Regions from separate parts of the Virgibacillus byunsanensis genome, predicted to be linked through region 3. Evidence: riboswitches for the same ligand, from Rfam matches in the RefSeq annotation. Region 3 holds a riboswitch; each other region holds the start of a gene.
What was found. A riboswitch is a leader RNA that binds a small molecule or an ion and turns the genes downstream of it on or off. The one in region 3 is predicted to bind thiamine pyrophosphate.

Region 1 (4,245 bases), on a different contig from region 3:
AGACCTTGTATAAGTTTTTTTAAGGGCACTTTTTCCCCTTCTTCTAAATAGACTCTCGTTCCTTCTGTTTCTCTAGCATTACGACTAACTGTGACAACAGAATCTAGTTTACCAGATTCGATTGCAAAGATAGCTGTAGCGATTTTAGTCAAACTAGCTGGGTACATTTGAGCAGTTGCATTTTTTTCATAGAGTGCTGTACCAGAATCGGAATCTATCATGATCGCCGCTTCACTATTTACCAGTGGCGGATTTGTGTCCGGTGAACTTAGGGCTTTTGGCACGAACATTATATTCAGAGCTAGGATTGTTGTAATGATTACTGTCATCTGTTTCACTATTTCACCTGCTTTGATAAAAATTAACTTAGCCGATATTATTCTAATTCAATTATAAATGAATTTTACCCCTAAAAAATATAGATGAATGAATTGTTAATTGCTTGTAACAGGTAAATTTAGGTATTTAATTATAATTTATTATTGTTCATTTTTTCGTCTCATTTTCTCCATAAAAAATGGATACTTTTATTCTATAATCACTATTGTAAAGGTAATAAATAAGAAATTAATTGGAGGGAATAATGATGAAAAAAAGTTTATTATTAACATTATTTTTAAGTTTAATTTTAGTACTTGCAGCGTGTGGCGGAGATGACAGTGGTGCTAACGCAGATACTAAAAAATCAGATAAAGATACTACAGAGCAAAGCGACGACAACAGTTCTTTAGAAGCTGAAGCTAACAACGAAGTTAACATCACAGCAACTAACTTTGATTTAGGCCAAGAAGAATATGTAGTACAATCTGGCGAGGAAGTTACCATAACACTTACAAATGAAGAAGGTCACCACGGTATTAGTATCGATGAATTTGATGTAAAAATCGATGGCGAAGGTCAAGCAACATTTACACCTGAAGAACCAGGGGAATATAAAATCTACTGTAACATCATGTGTGGAGAAGGACATGGCGAAATGGTAACTACATTGGTTGTTGTATAATTACGATAGATAAGAAAAGAGCTGCTCAACTAGGAACAGCTCTTTTTATATTATTAATATCCGTTCGATTAGTCCATTTATACCCTACACCCCATACCGTTTTAACATAATCATCAATTGGAAAGCCTGAATTCCTAATCTTCACCCTCATATTTTGTACATGTGAATCTACTGTTCTACCATCTGTGACTGAATTATAGCCCCATATCAAGTCAATTAATTGCTCTCTAGCAAATACTTGATTCGTATGCTTCATTAAGTGACCCATTATAGTAAATTCTTTAGGTGTTAACTTAATCGCCTTTTTATGGTAAGAACAAACATGTCGATCTTCATCCCATAGTAAACCATTTATTTCAATGTGATTATCGGTTTTTTTCCGGTGTGTCAATATCTCTATTCTAACTAACAATTCTTCTGCACTAAATGGCTTAATAATATAATCATCTGCACCTGATTGTAAGCCTTTAACAATTTTGTCTTGCTGTTCACATGCCGCTACAATCATTATAGGAATATCAGAAACGTCTTTGATTTTACTGCAAAACTTCGATATATTCACTTCCACCATCGTCAGGTCAAGTAAAACTATTTCAAAAATTTCTTCCCTTAACAGGGCTAAAACCTCATATTCTTCTTGAACCTGTTTACAAATGTGTTGCGGATTCAAATACAATGCAGATAAATCTTGTTTACGGTCTTCATTACTACTAATGAATAGTACTTTTTTCAATGAAGCCACCTCCAAATACATTGTTTCTAATTTCAGTATAAGAAGAGCTTACAATCATTTCCGTGACGCAGGTCACATTTTTTAAAGTAAAAATTTTAATATGCTTTACAATGTTTACTATCCTCGTTAAGATAGATGTAGGAAAACTGCATAAAGAATGTTGCACTAGGGGAGCTGTGAAACAACGGCTGAGAAGAACTGTTATGTTCTGACCCTTTGTACCCGAACTAGATAATACTAGCGTGGGGAAGTGCAGTCGTCGTATGGTATCTATACTTTTTAAGCAATCAAAACATACAACCAGACTGCATTCCCCACGGGATGCAGTCTTTTTATATTGAAAATTTTCCATAAAACAGGAGGAGTTTAGTATGACAGAACAAACTTGTGGAACTACAAACATTGCTGGAGTGAGCTTTTCGGTATACCCAATGTGTGACGGCTTTGTAGATATTATTAAAGATGCTTTAAAAGAGGTGGACACATCAAAGGTTTATATGAAAACAGACGATGTCACCACGACGGTTCGCGGAAAGCTCACACATGTATTTGATGTGACAAAAGCTACTTTCATGCATGCTGCCAAGACCGGTGAACATGTAGCATTTCAAGCAACCTACTCATTAGGGTGTCCTGGTGATTCCTCGGGTGATGCTTATATGGCAGAAGATGAACAGACCATTAATACAGAAAAAGTGAAAACAATGAAACAACCGGTAGGTGCAAAATTTTCGCTTTACCCGTTAGGTGGTGGAAATTATATGGATGTTATTTATGAACAAATCGAAGCAATGAAACAACATGTAACTGTTTCTTCTGCTCACTATTCGACTCGTCTAGATGGAGAAGCAGTTTCTATATTCGATGGACTAGAGCGTGTCTTTACAGCAACTGTTGAAGGAGGGTCCAGCCATACGGTTATGACCGTTTCCATTTCAGCAAATAGTCCATCACATAAAGGAGGTGTCTTCAATGAGTAATTGGCGCTTTAAAGAAATCGTTGTTATGGCTGCACTTGCAGTTGTTTTTGGTGTTGTATATTTAGCCTTTTTTCCAGTTGGTAATATCTTAGTTGGCTTCTTTGGTCCAATTGGTTACGATCTCATTTTTGGTATTTGGTTTATCGTTTCCATTATCGCTGCCTATATTATACGAAAACCTGGTGCAGCATTTTTATCCGAAACAATAGCAGCTATGGTCGAAGTCTTACTCGGAAGTGTAGTTGGACCGATGTTAATTATTGTTGGAATGATTCAGGGGATTGGTGCCGAGGCTGCATTTGCGGCAACAAGATGGAAAAATTACTCATTATGGGTATTAATGGGTGCCGGTGTTGGTGCCGCTATAACTAGTTTTGTTTACGGCTATTTCATAAGTGGATTTGCAGCATTAGATAGCGGCTATGTACTAGCGATGTTTATCGTTCGTATGGTAAGCGGTGCATTGATAGCAGGTCTATTAGGTAAAGCATTAAGTGATGGTTTAGCAAGGACAGGTGTCTTATCAAACTTTGCGTTAGGAAAAGAATACCGAAAGATGAAACGTTCAGCATGAATCCATTGATTAAAGTTGACCACCTCTATCTACATTTTGAGAATCAACAAAATAAGAACACCTTGTCAAATGTAAGTTTTCAATTGGAACATAACGAAAGTATGCTTATTCTTGGTCCCAGTGGGTGTGGAAAGAGTACATTAACATTTTGTCTAAACGGGCTTTATCCACGTGAATTAGATGGCGAAATGGGTGGGGATATCTTTATAAATGGTCGAAAAACAACAAACTACCGACCAGGTGAAATTAGCCAGTCTGTTGGAGTTGTTTTTCAGGATCCGGAAACACAGTTTTGTATGCTAACTGTTGAAGATGAGGTGGCATTCGGTTTAGAGAACATTTGTGTTCCCCACGAGGTGATGGATGAAAAGGTTGATGAAGCACTTCGTCTTGTTAATATGCTTTCCTATAAAAGATCAACCATAACTTCCCTTTCCGGAGGTCAAAAACAAAAGCTTGCCCTAGCATGTATTCTAGCTCTAGAGCCGTCACTTCTTATTTTAGATGAACCAACTGCAAACTTAGACCCTATTGCATCAAAGGACTTAATTTCAACTATCCATGCTTTAAAGAATAAAACTAATTGCGCGCTCATTATTATTGAACATCAGTTAGATGGTTGGGTTGAATTAGCTGATAGAAGTCTTCTATTAAATCGGGATGGTGAGGTTTTTTACGATGGTTCATTAAGACATGCAGTTGATTCGATGTTACCGCAAATAGAAGAACAAGGGGTTTGGCTTCCGAAAGTGACACAATATGTTTTAAACCAAAAGGGCTTTCCTAATCAGTTTATCCCTTTAACTATTCAGGAGTTTTTAGACCGCCCTTATCACCTCGATTCATCTGGTTGGGAAACAGTAAAAAATGTACGTCAAACAAATGATATTTTCATAGATGCTTCCACTATTTCATGGTCAAACAGACACCGTGATATTTTACGAGATGTTTCCTT
Region 2 (4,245 bases), on a different contig from region 3:
GTTGGTCTACTGGTTCAAAGAAAGAATACTGCAGATGTCGTATCAGGAACACTGAAAACGATAATGGGGTTTGTGATTCTTGGTGCCGGGGCAACGGTAATTGTTCAAGCGCTTGGGAAATTTAGCAGTATGTTTAATAAAGCTTTTGCTGTAGATGGGGTTATTCCAAACAATGAAGCAATTGTAGCCTTAGCACAGGAGGCTTTTGGAACAGAAACAGCAATGATTATGCTATTTGGTATGATCGTAAACATAATTTTAGCTAGATTCCGTCTGCTGGAAATGCGGTGATAATTGGCTTTCTATTTAGCTTTATTGCCGGATTGATTAGTATGTTCTTCCTACCTATTCTTGGCCTTAAGTTATAGTGCCAGGGTTAGTTCCTCACTTTTTCACAGGTGCAGCAGCTGGTGTGTTTGGTAATGCAACCGGAGGCCGTAAAGGTGCAATCTTTGGTGCAATGGCCAATGGTGTTCTATTTAGCTTTTTACCTGCATTACTGTTACCGGTCTTAGGGTCATTAGGCTTTGAAGGTACAACGTTTGGTGATGCAGACTTTGGTGCAGTCGGTATTGTACTTGGAAACTTGATCAACTTAATTGAATCAAACATGCTTGTATCTGCTTTGATCTTAATTATCCTGGCAGCATTATTCACCATTGGATGGAAAACCAGCGCCAATGGAGATAAGGATAACACTAAAGTAGCATAATTTGCCAAAAAACCCACTATTCTTTTGGATAGTGGGTTTTTGGCACTTTTAAAATATATAAAAGCTTAAAGGTTAAAAAAGTAAGTAAAAATAGGACTTTCGCCATTAAAAACATGGCAACAAGCATTACTAAGCAGGTAGAAAAGTTTAAAACTTGTCGACTGCATAAGTTATAATTTTTATTTTATTATTTTCTTGGAACTCCAGTACTACTTTTTCGTTCTGACATCCATACTTCTCTTGTGTACGCCATCTCCCAGAAAGCAAGCTCGTACTCTTTTGCAATAATAAATTGTTCTTTCATTTTTTCTTTTTCCTGTTCACTCGCATCTTTTGCTATGTTATTCAACAGGTCGATTTGATCCTGGGTGGATGTATGAAACCACTCACTGGCATACATACTAATCCAATTTTGGTAGATTTTTTCTGTTGGTTTTGCATCCTGATATGTTTTGCCAATATCTGCATACAGCCAGTAGCATGGAAGTAGTGCAGCAATCGTCTGCCCCAGGCTGCCTGAAAGGGCTGCCCGGTATAAGTGAGCTGTATAGGCATATGCAGTTGGTGCTGGTTTGAACTGCTTTATTTCTTCGTCTGTAATGTTCAAGATAGTTGCATGTTCTTTATGGACAGTCAGTTCTGCCTCTGCTGTAAGTTTCGCTTTTTCAGCAAGCATGGCAGTAATCTGGAAGTCTTCTGTCTGCGCTGCTGCCAGGGCATGTACTTTTCCAAAATGCTTTAAATAGTAAATATCCTGAAGAATAAAATACTTGAATGTTTCCAGTGGTAAATCTCCTTTTACCATACCTACAACAAAAGGATGGTTTAAGCTTTGTTCCCAACTGTTTTTGGTTACCTCTCGTAGTGTGTCTGTAAATTGCATACAAAATACCTCCTCTTTAGTTTGTTTCCGACTGATTGAGGAGGAAAGAAAAGTACTTAAAGATAAATTCATCTATTTTAAGGTTAATAAATTAATCCTATGATTCTATCGCTATCTAAAGAGATGGACAGATTGGATGAATGGTTAAGTGACTTTCCACTTCCCTCCGCTGGTATTGGCCAGATCAGGTTCTAAGGGTTTTATAGTCTCAGCCTTTAACAGGCTCCCCTAGCGGAAACGATTAATGAAATTATCTGTTCAGCATATCATATGAAAAAACAAAGTCAACTATATTTGGGAGCGCTTATTCTCATTAAACACTTGAATTTTAGCACTATCTGTGTCAAAGTTAATACTGTATTATTAGTTTAATAGTATTGAATGTAGGGGGACCAGTGTTGCTGGTTGAGATGGTATCCGTGAGATGCAGACCCTTGGAACCTGATCTGGTTTAAACCAGCGTAGGGAACATATATAATGTGAATGTGACTATATATGTGCTCTAGGCTTAGCCTGGGGCATATTTTACGTGCGCTAAGCAGTATGTTCCTCTAGCGAACCATTAAATAAAATAAGAAAGTAGGGGGATTTAATTGAAACGAATATTATTTTTCATCGTTATGTTAGTTATCGTGCTAGCTGGTTGTGTAAATGATCAAGAAACTAGTGGTGATAATTCTAATGCACAGGAGGAAGAAGAGTTAGAAAAAGTGACATTGGTATTGGATTGGACACCAAATACGAACCACACAGGGTTATATGTTGCACAGGCAGAAGAATATTTTAAACAGGAAGGCTTAAAGGTGGACATTACGTTACCTGGTGAATCCGGTGCTGATCAGGTAGTGGCATCTGGGCAAGCAGAGTTTGGGATTAGTGCACAAGAATCTATCACAGAAGCACGTATTCAGGATATACCGATTGTCTCCATTGCAGCAATCATTCAACATAATACGTCTGGGTTTGCTTCTCCTGTAGATAAAGGTATTACCTCACCAGCTGATTATGCTGGGAAAACCTACGGAGGTTGGGGTGCCCCAGTTGAAGCAGCGGTTATTGATTCTTTAATGAAACAAGAAAGCGCGGATGTTAATGATGTAAATATTATAAATATGGGAAATACTGATTTTTTTACGGCAGTCGAACGTGATGTTGACTTTGCTTGGATCTATTATGGATGGACTGGTGTGGAAGCAGAATTACGTGACGTTGAGCTTAACGTGCAATATCTAACCGATTATTCAGACGATCTCGACTATTATACGCCAGTTATCACAACGAATGAAAGCATGATCGATGAAAATCCAGATACAGTCGAAGCCTTTATGGCAGCTGTTTCTAAAGGTTATCAATATACGATTGAGAGTCCGGAAGAAGCTGCATCCATTTTAGTAGAGTCTGTACCGGATTTAGATGCTGAGTTAGTGGAAGCAAGTCAAGCATGGTTATCACCTCAATATCAGGATGATGCCGAACAATGGGGTATCCAGGATCAACAAACTTGGGAAAACTATTCGAAGTGGATGTATGAAAATGAGTTACTTGAAAAAGAACTGGATGCAGCGCAAGCATTTACGAATGAATTTTTACCAGAAAAATAATGAGGAGAAATAATATGACAAATGCACTTGTTAGTATTCAAATTATTCCCAAGACAAAGAATGGGGAAGATGTCATTCCATATGTGGATGCGGCGATTGAAGTTATTCAACAGGCTGGGATCAAGTATGAAGTACATCCACTTGAAACGACTATGGAAGGGGAGTTAACAGAGCTTTTGGCGGTTATCGAAAAAATGAATCAGAAAATGGTTGAACGAGGTAGTTCGAGTATAATTTCTCAGGTGAAGATTTACTATAACCCAGATGGCGCATCAATGGATGTATTGACAGAGAAGTACCGTTAAAAAGTATGTTTTTCTAGATAGTAGAGTGGAGCTAAGTTGAATGGAGGTGCGGGTGCGTTGGAAGTCAAAGCACCCTAATAGTATGAAAAAAATGCTAGCACAGGGATGGCGGCCGGTAACGGTCATCATCCTTTTACTTATCATATGGGAAATTAGCAGCAATTTGCTTTCAGTCCCGACATGGCTGCTACCAGCCCCATCAGAAATAGCACAAGAGGGGATAGCGAGTTGGGGGAACTTCCAACACCATTTCATTTCAACCATAAAATTATCGATTATCGGTTTTATCTGTGGTGTCAGTGGTGGGATTTTGATTGCGGTTATCCTTCATTTACTACCAAGTGTACGGCAGGCTTTTTATCCCTTGTTGATTCTATCGCAAAACGTTCCAATTATTGTGCTCGCACCATTACTTGTGATTTGGTTCGGATTTGGTGTGCTACCCAAAATACTAGTCATCACCCTCGTTTGCTTTTTCCCAATTTCAATAGCGGCATTGGATGGATTCCGACAGACAAGTACGGATTTGGTGCACTATATGCAGATGGCTGGTGCATCCAAACGGCAAATCTTTAGTAAGCTAGAGCTACCGCATGCCATGCCGGCGATTTTTTCCGGCTTGAAAATTTCAGCAACCTACAGTGTGATGGGTGCTGTAATTTCTGAATGGCTTGGTGCGAATCAAGGCATTGGGGTGTACATGACACTTGCACAATCATCATTTCGTACCGATCGTGTTTTTGT
Region 3 (4,245 bases):
ACAACCATCAAAAGGAAATGAACGGGGTTTTTTACGACCATCAAAATTTGGTGGACTAACCTATGAGATATTAGGGAGTACACAAAACCATGTTTATCTAATTCATACAAGGGATTTCGGTGACGTCCAAATTTATGCGCACCCATCAACAGGAGCCACTTTTTCAAATTAATTTTTAAAAAAACCCTCTCATGTTCAATAGGTTGTGGGAGGGTTTTTGGTTACTTTTATCTGTGATAAAGAGAGGTATAATTAGGTTCCTTTCAGTGAAAATATTTTCATTTTTCGTTATAATATAAATGGCTTTATATTAACCAATTATAGAAGGAGCGGTTTGATGCTAAAAACGTACAATCCTACATGGGATTTAGATGTTATTTTCCCAGGTGGTAGTAATTCGACAAAGTTCCGTACGTATCTTGAAGATATTGAAAAAGAGATGGAGCAATTGACAGTAACGGTAAATAGCTTTGATGCTGCAAACGCAGAATCATTAAAAAAAGTGGTCGATCAGTTGGAAGGTACGACGAAAAAGTTGAGGGAATCATTTGCTTTCATTAGTTGTTTAACTGCACAAGATGTAAAGGATGAAAAAGCGAACCTATTAGTTGGTAAACGTAGTGAAATGAAAGCAAAGATGGATGCAGTAAGAACGAATTTTGTTCAAAAGCTAGTTTCCATTGACGATGTGACGTGGAACCAGTTGTTAAATCACCCTCTTTTAAAGAAAGTTGATTTTGTGCTGAACGAAGATAGAGAAAAGGCGAAAGACCTTTTGTCATCTGAGGAAGAGGTTTTAATTAATGATTTGGCTGTTGATGGTTATCATGCCTGGGGTCAAATGTATAATACAATCGTTGGGAATATGAGTGTGGAAATAGAAGAAGATGGTGAAGTGAAATCGTACTCGGTTGGACAAGCATCCAATAAATTGAGCAACCCAGATCGTACGGTTCGTAAACATGTATCTCAGCAACTGGATAAAGCTTGGAGTGAGAAGGCGGATTTATTTGGACAGACGTTAAATCATTTAGGTGGTTTTCGCCTGCAAACATATAAGCATCGTAACTGGGATAGTGTGTTAAAAGAGCCATTAGCAATCAACCGTATGAAAAAAGAAACATTAGATGCGATGTGGACTGCTATCTCGAACAATAAGAAACCTTTTGTTGATTTCCTTCAGAAAAAAGCAGATTTATTAGGACTGGAAAAACTGAGTATGTATGATGTTGGAGCACCAATAAATAAATCAGTGAAAACGTATAGTTACTCAGAAGGTGCAGATTTTATTGTGAATCACTTTGGTGAGTTTAGTCCAAAAATGGCTGACTTTGCACAAATGGCATTTGACAAACGGTGGATTGAGGCTGAGGATCGTGCCGGTAAACGCCCTGGAGGCTTTTGTACAAGCTTTCCTGAAAGTGAACAAACACGCATTTTCATGACCTATTCAGGAACGTCATCTAATATCGCAACATTGGCCCATGAATTAGGCCATGCTTATCATCAGCATGTGATGAATGATGTCCATGGATTGAATCAGGGGTATGCGATGAATGTTGCAGAAACTGCTTCCACTTTTGCAGAGATGATTGTCTCGGATGCTTCTGTTAAAAGTGCCGAGAACAAAGAAGAAAAAATGTCCTTACTGGAAGATAAAATCAAACGTAGTGTTGCATTCTTTATGAATATTCATGCTCGGTTTATTTTTGAACAACGCTTTTATGAGGAACGCAAGCAAGGAATGGTCTCTGTTGACCGGTTAAATGAACTAATGGTTGAGGCTCAAAAAGAAGCATATAGTGATTCCATTGAAGATTATGACCCAAATTTCTGGTCATCAAAACTTCATTTCCATATTACTGGGGTACCATTCTATAATTTCCCATATACATTTGGTTATTTGTTCAGCCTTGGTATTTATGCCCATGCCAAGAAAAAAGGCGGTAGCTTTGAAGATGATTACATCGCATTATTACGGGATACCGGACGAATGAATGTGGAACAGTTAGCAGAAAAACATCTAAATGTTGATTTAACAAAAGCTGATTTCTGGGAAGATGCCATTCAGCTTTGTGTGAATGATGTAGAAGAATTTCTATCTCTATAAGACTTGATTGCCAAAATCTAGCGAATACGTTATAATACACGTAACATAAAAGCATATGAATAAAGCCTACAGGGGGAGCCATTTGGCTGAGAGTGAACATGTTTGTAGTTCTTACCCTTTGAACCTGTTAGTTAATACTAGCGTAGGGATGGTGGCTTTTTTGATGGAATAAAAAGCAATGTGAGCGGATTCCCCATCAGGAAGCTTCCCCTTGGCATTGCTTTTTTGTGTGGAAAATTATAGAAATTTGCTTTAAAAAGGGGAGGAATTTTAATGAGTTCGAAACGAACATTGTTTTTAATTGAAGTAGCAATGTTTACTGGATTAGCTTTAGTTTTAGATATAATTCCGTTTTTAGCGTTTAAAATATGGCCAAATGGAGGATCAGTATCCTTTGCGATGATTCCAGTGTTTATTGTTGCATTTCGTTGGGGAATTAAAGGTGGATTAACTTCTGGATTATTATGGGGACTGTTACAAATTGTCTTTGGGGCATCCATCCTAACACCTCTACAAGGATTCATTGAGTACGGATTTGCATTCACTGTATTAGGTTTCGCAGGATTGTTTGCTAAACCACTACAACAAGCAATTAAAAATGGCCAGACTAAAGTAAGCTTTATATATATAATGTCAGGTGTGTTAATTGGTGCAACTTTAAGATTCATTGCCCATTTTTACGCAGGAATCGTATTTTGGGGACAATTTGCACCTGAAGGTCAAGAAGTGTGGATTTATTCATTAGTCTATAATGGTTCCTACATGCTACCGTCATTTATTTTGAGTACAATTTTAGTGTTCTTCCTGTTCCATAAACAGCCGAGAACTTTACTAAAAGCAGCATAATGACAATTTCCGCTCACAACAAAGATAACTTCTCTTCTATTAGAGAGGTTATCTTTTTATTTGTAAAAATGTATAATTGGATGAAAGAGGTGATCATGGTGCGGGAATTAATTGGACAGTGTGAAACTTGTGGGAAAAATATTTATTGTGAGAATGGCTTTTTTGATGGTGTACATGAAGATGGTAGCTCGTTATGTAATAGTTGTGCAGAAGAGCTTAAAGAAAAATAATGGCATGTAGTTTCCTTACGAAATTACATGTTTTTATTTTTGGCTACTTTCGCACGCATTGTTGTTTTTTTTTACTTCATAGTTGATGTAAAATGCGACGTAACTTTATGTGACGGTTAACCTACCGCTACGGAAATACACTTCGCTTTCCGTGGGCGGCTGATGAGCCTCCTCGAGCTAACGCTCTCTGGGGTCTCAGGCTAGGCCTCTGCTCCCACAGGATAAGGAAAGCTACATAGCTAGACATCGCATGAAGAAAATGTGGTCTTTACATTTTCAAGGAGTCTACGTGTATTTCCTCCGCTTTATTTCTGTTACTGTCGTGAGACTGTATTAGTATTAATAGAACCCCTTACCAGTCAGGGTGAGCGGAGGGCGGTGACTCCTGCGGGAACAGCACGTGTCTGAAGACACCGAAGTGGTGGTTTTCCGCTTCGGAGGCTGAAGCCGTGCCCGCGGAAAGCATCCGCCCGTAGCGATCCCAGACGGAGGTAATAGCACGCGTTCTTAGAAGTAAGCCTAAAGTTACGTCGCAGTTTATACTTATTGTGACAAAAACAACAATCTTTACTAAAACATCCTTATTTTTAAATGTAACCTTTTTATTAATCGTTACGTTTCACTGATAGAGAGTTAAGGAGGGGACAATACGTGCAGGATTTAATTAAGGCTTGTAAAAATGGGGATTTACAAGCGTTTAGCGGGCTAATTGATCATTATAGTTCGACAGTAGAGCGGTTTGCTTTCCAAATTGGAGTTCCCTACCACGATGTACCCGATGTGTCACAAGAGGTTTTTATACGAGTATACCGATTTCTTTACCAGTTTGATGGTAAATCTTCTTTCACTACCTGGCTTTATAAAATTACCTGGAATGCAGCAAAGGATTACCACAGGAAACAGTCTAGTTGGTTAAATAAGTTTACTCGTTTGAAGAATGATCAGACGAAATGTAACGCTTCAACTGATCATGTGGAAGAAAGCATTATTCGTGATGAAGAAGATGAATTATTGCTTCAATGTATTCACCAGTTAGACGAAAAATACCGGGTTCCTATC

Region 1: it holds a riboswitch for thiamine pyrophosphate, as region 3 does, so the genes downstream of both, ACFQ3N_RS07405 (YkoF family thiamine/hydroxymethylpyrimidine-binding protein) here and thiT (energy-coupled thiamine transporter ThiT) in region 3, are expected to answer to the same signal.
Region 2: it holds a riboswitch for thiamine pyrophosphate, as region 3 does, so the genes downstream of both, tenA (thiaminase II) here and thiT (energy-coupled thiamine transporter ThiT) in region 3, are expected to answer to the same signal.

What each region holds. Positions count from the first base shown of each region.
Region 1 covers NZ_JBHTKJ010000016.1:22,663-26,907, reverse strand. The annotation lists gene ACFQ3N_RS07420 (D-alanyl-D-alanine carboxypeptidase family protein) at 1-329, opposite strand, end outside; gene ACFQ3N_RS07415 (cytochrome C oxidase subunit II) at 587-1,003, shown strand; gene ACFQ3N_RS07410 (response regulator transcription factor) at 1,029-1,745, opposite strand; TPP riboswitch at 1,894-2,002, shown strand; gene ACFQ3N_RS07405 (YkoF family thiamine/hydroxymethylpyrimidine-binding protein) at 2,108-2,716, shown strand; gene ACFQ3N_RS07400 (ECF transporter S component) at 2,709-3,290, shown strand; gene ACFQ3N_RS07395 (ABC transporter ATP-binding protein) at 3,287-4,245, shown strand, end outside.
Region 2 covers NZ_JBHTKJ010000007.1:125,891-130,135, forward strand. The annotation lists partial or broken gene ACFQ3N_RS02295 (PTS transporter subunit IIC) at 1-712, shown strand, start outside; gene tenA (thiaminase II) at 900-1,595, opposite strand; TPP riboswitch at 1,740-1,835, opposite strand; TPP riboswitch at 1,971-2,080, shown strand; gene ACFQ3N_RS02305 (ABC transporter substrate-binding protein) at 2,189-3,196, shown strand; gene ACFQ3N_RS02310 (thiamine-binding protein) at 3,211-3,501, shown strand; gene ACFQ3N_RS02315 (ABC transporter permease) at 3,584-4,245, shown strand, end outside.
Region 3 covers NZ_JBHTKJ010000030.1:35,341-39,585, reverse strand. The annotation lists gene ACFQ3N_RS11815 (N-acetylmuramoyl-L-alanine amidase) at 1-172, shown strand, start outside; gene ACFQ3N_RS11810 (M3 family oligoendopeptidase) at 338-2,110, shown strand; TPP riboswitch at 2,172-2,276, shown strand; gene thiT (energy-coupled thiamine transporter ThiT) at 2,384-2,956, shown strand; gene ACFQ3N_RS11800 (hypothetical protein) at 2,956-3,186, shown strand; gene ACFQ3N_RS11795 (RNA polymerase sigma factor) at 3,838-4,245, shown strand, end outside.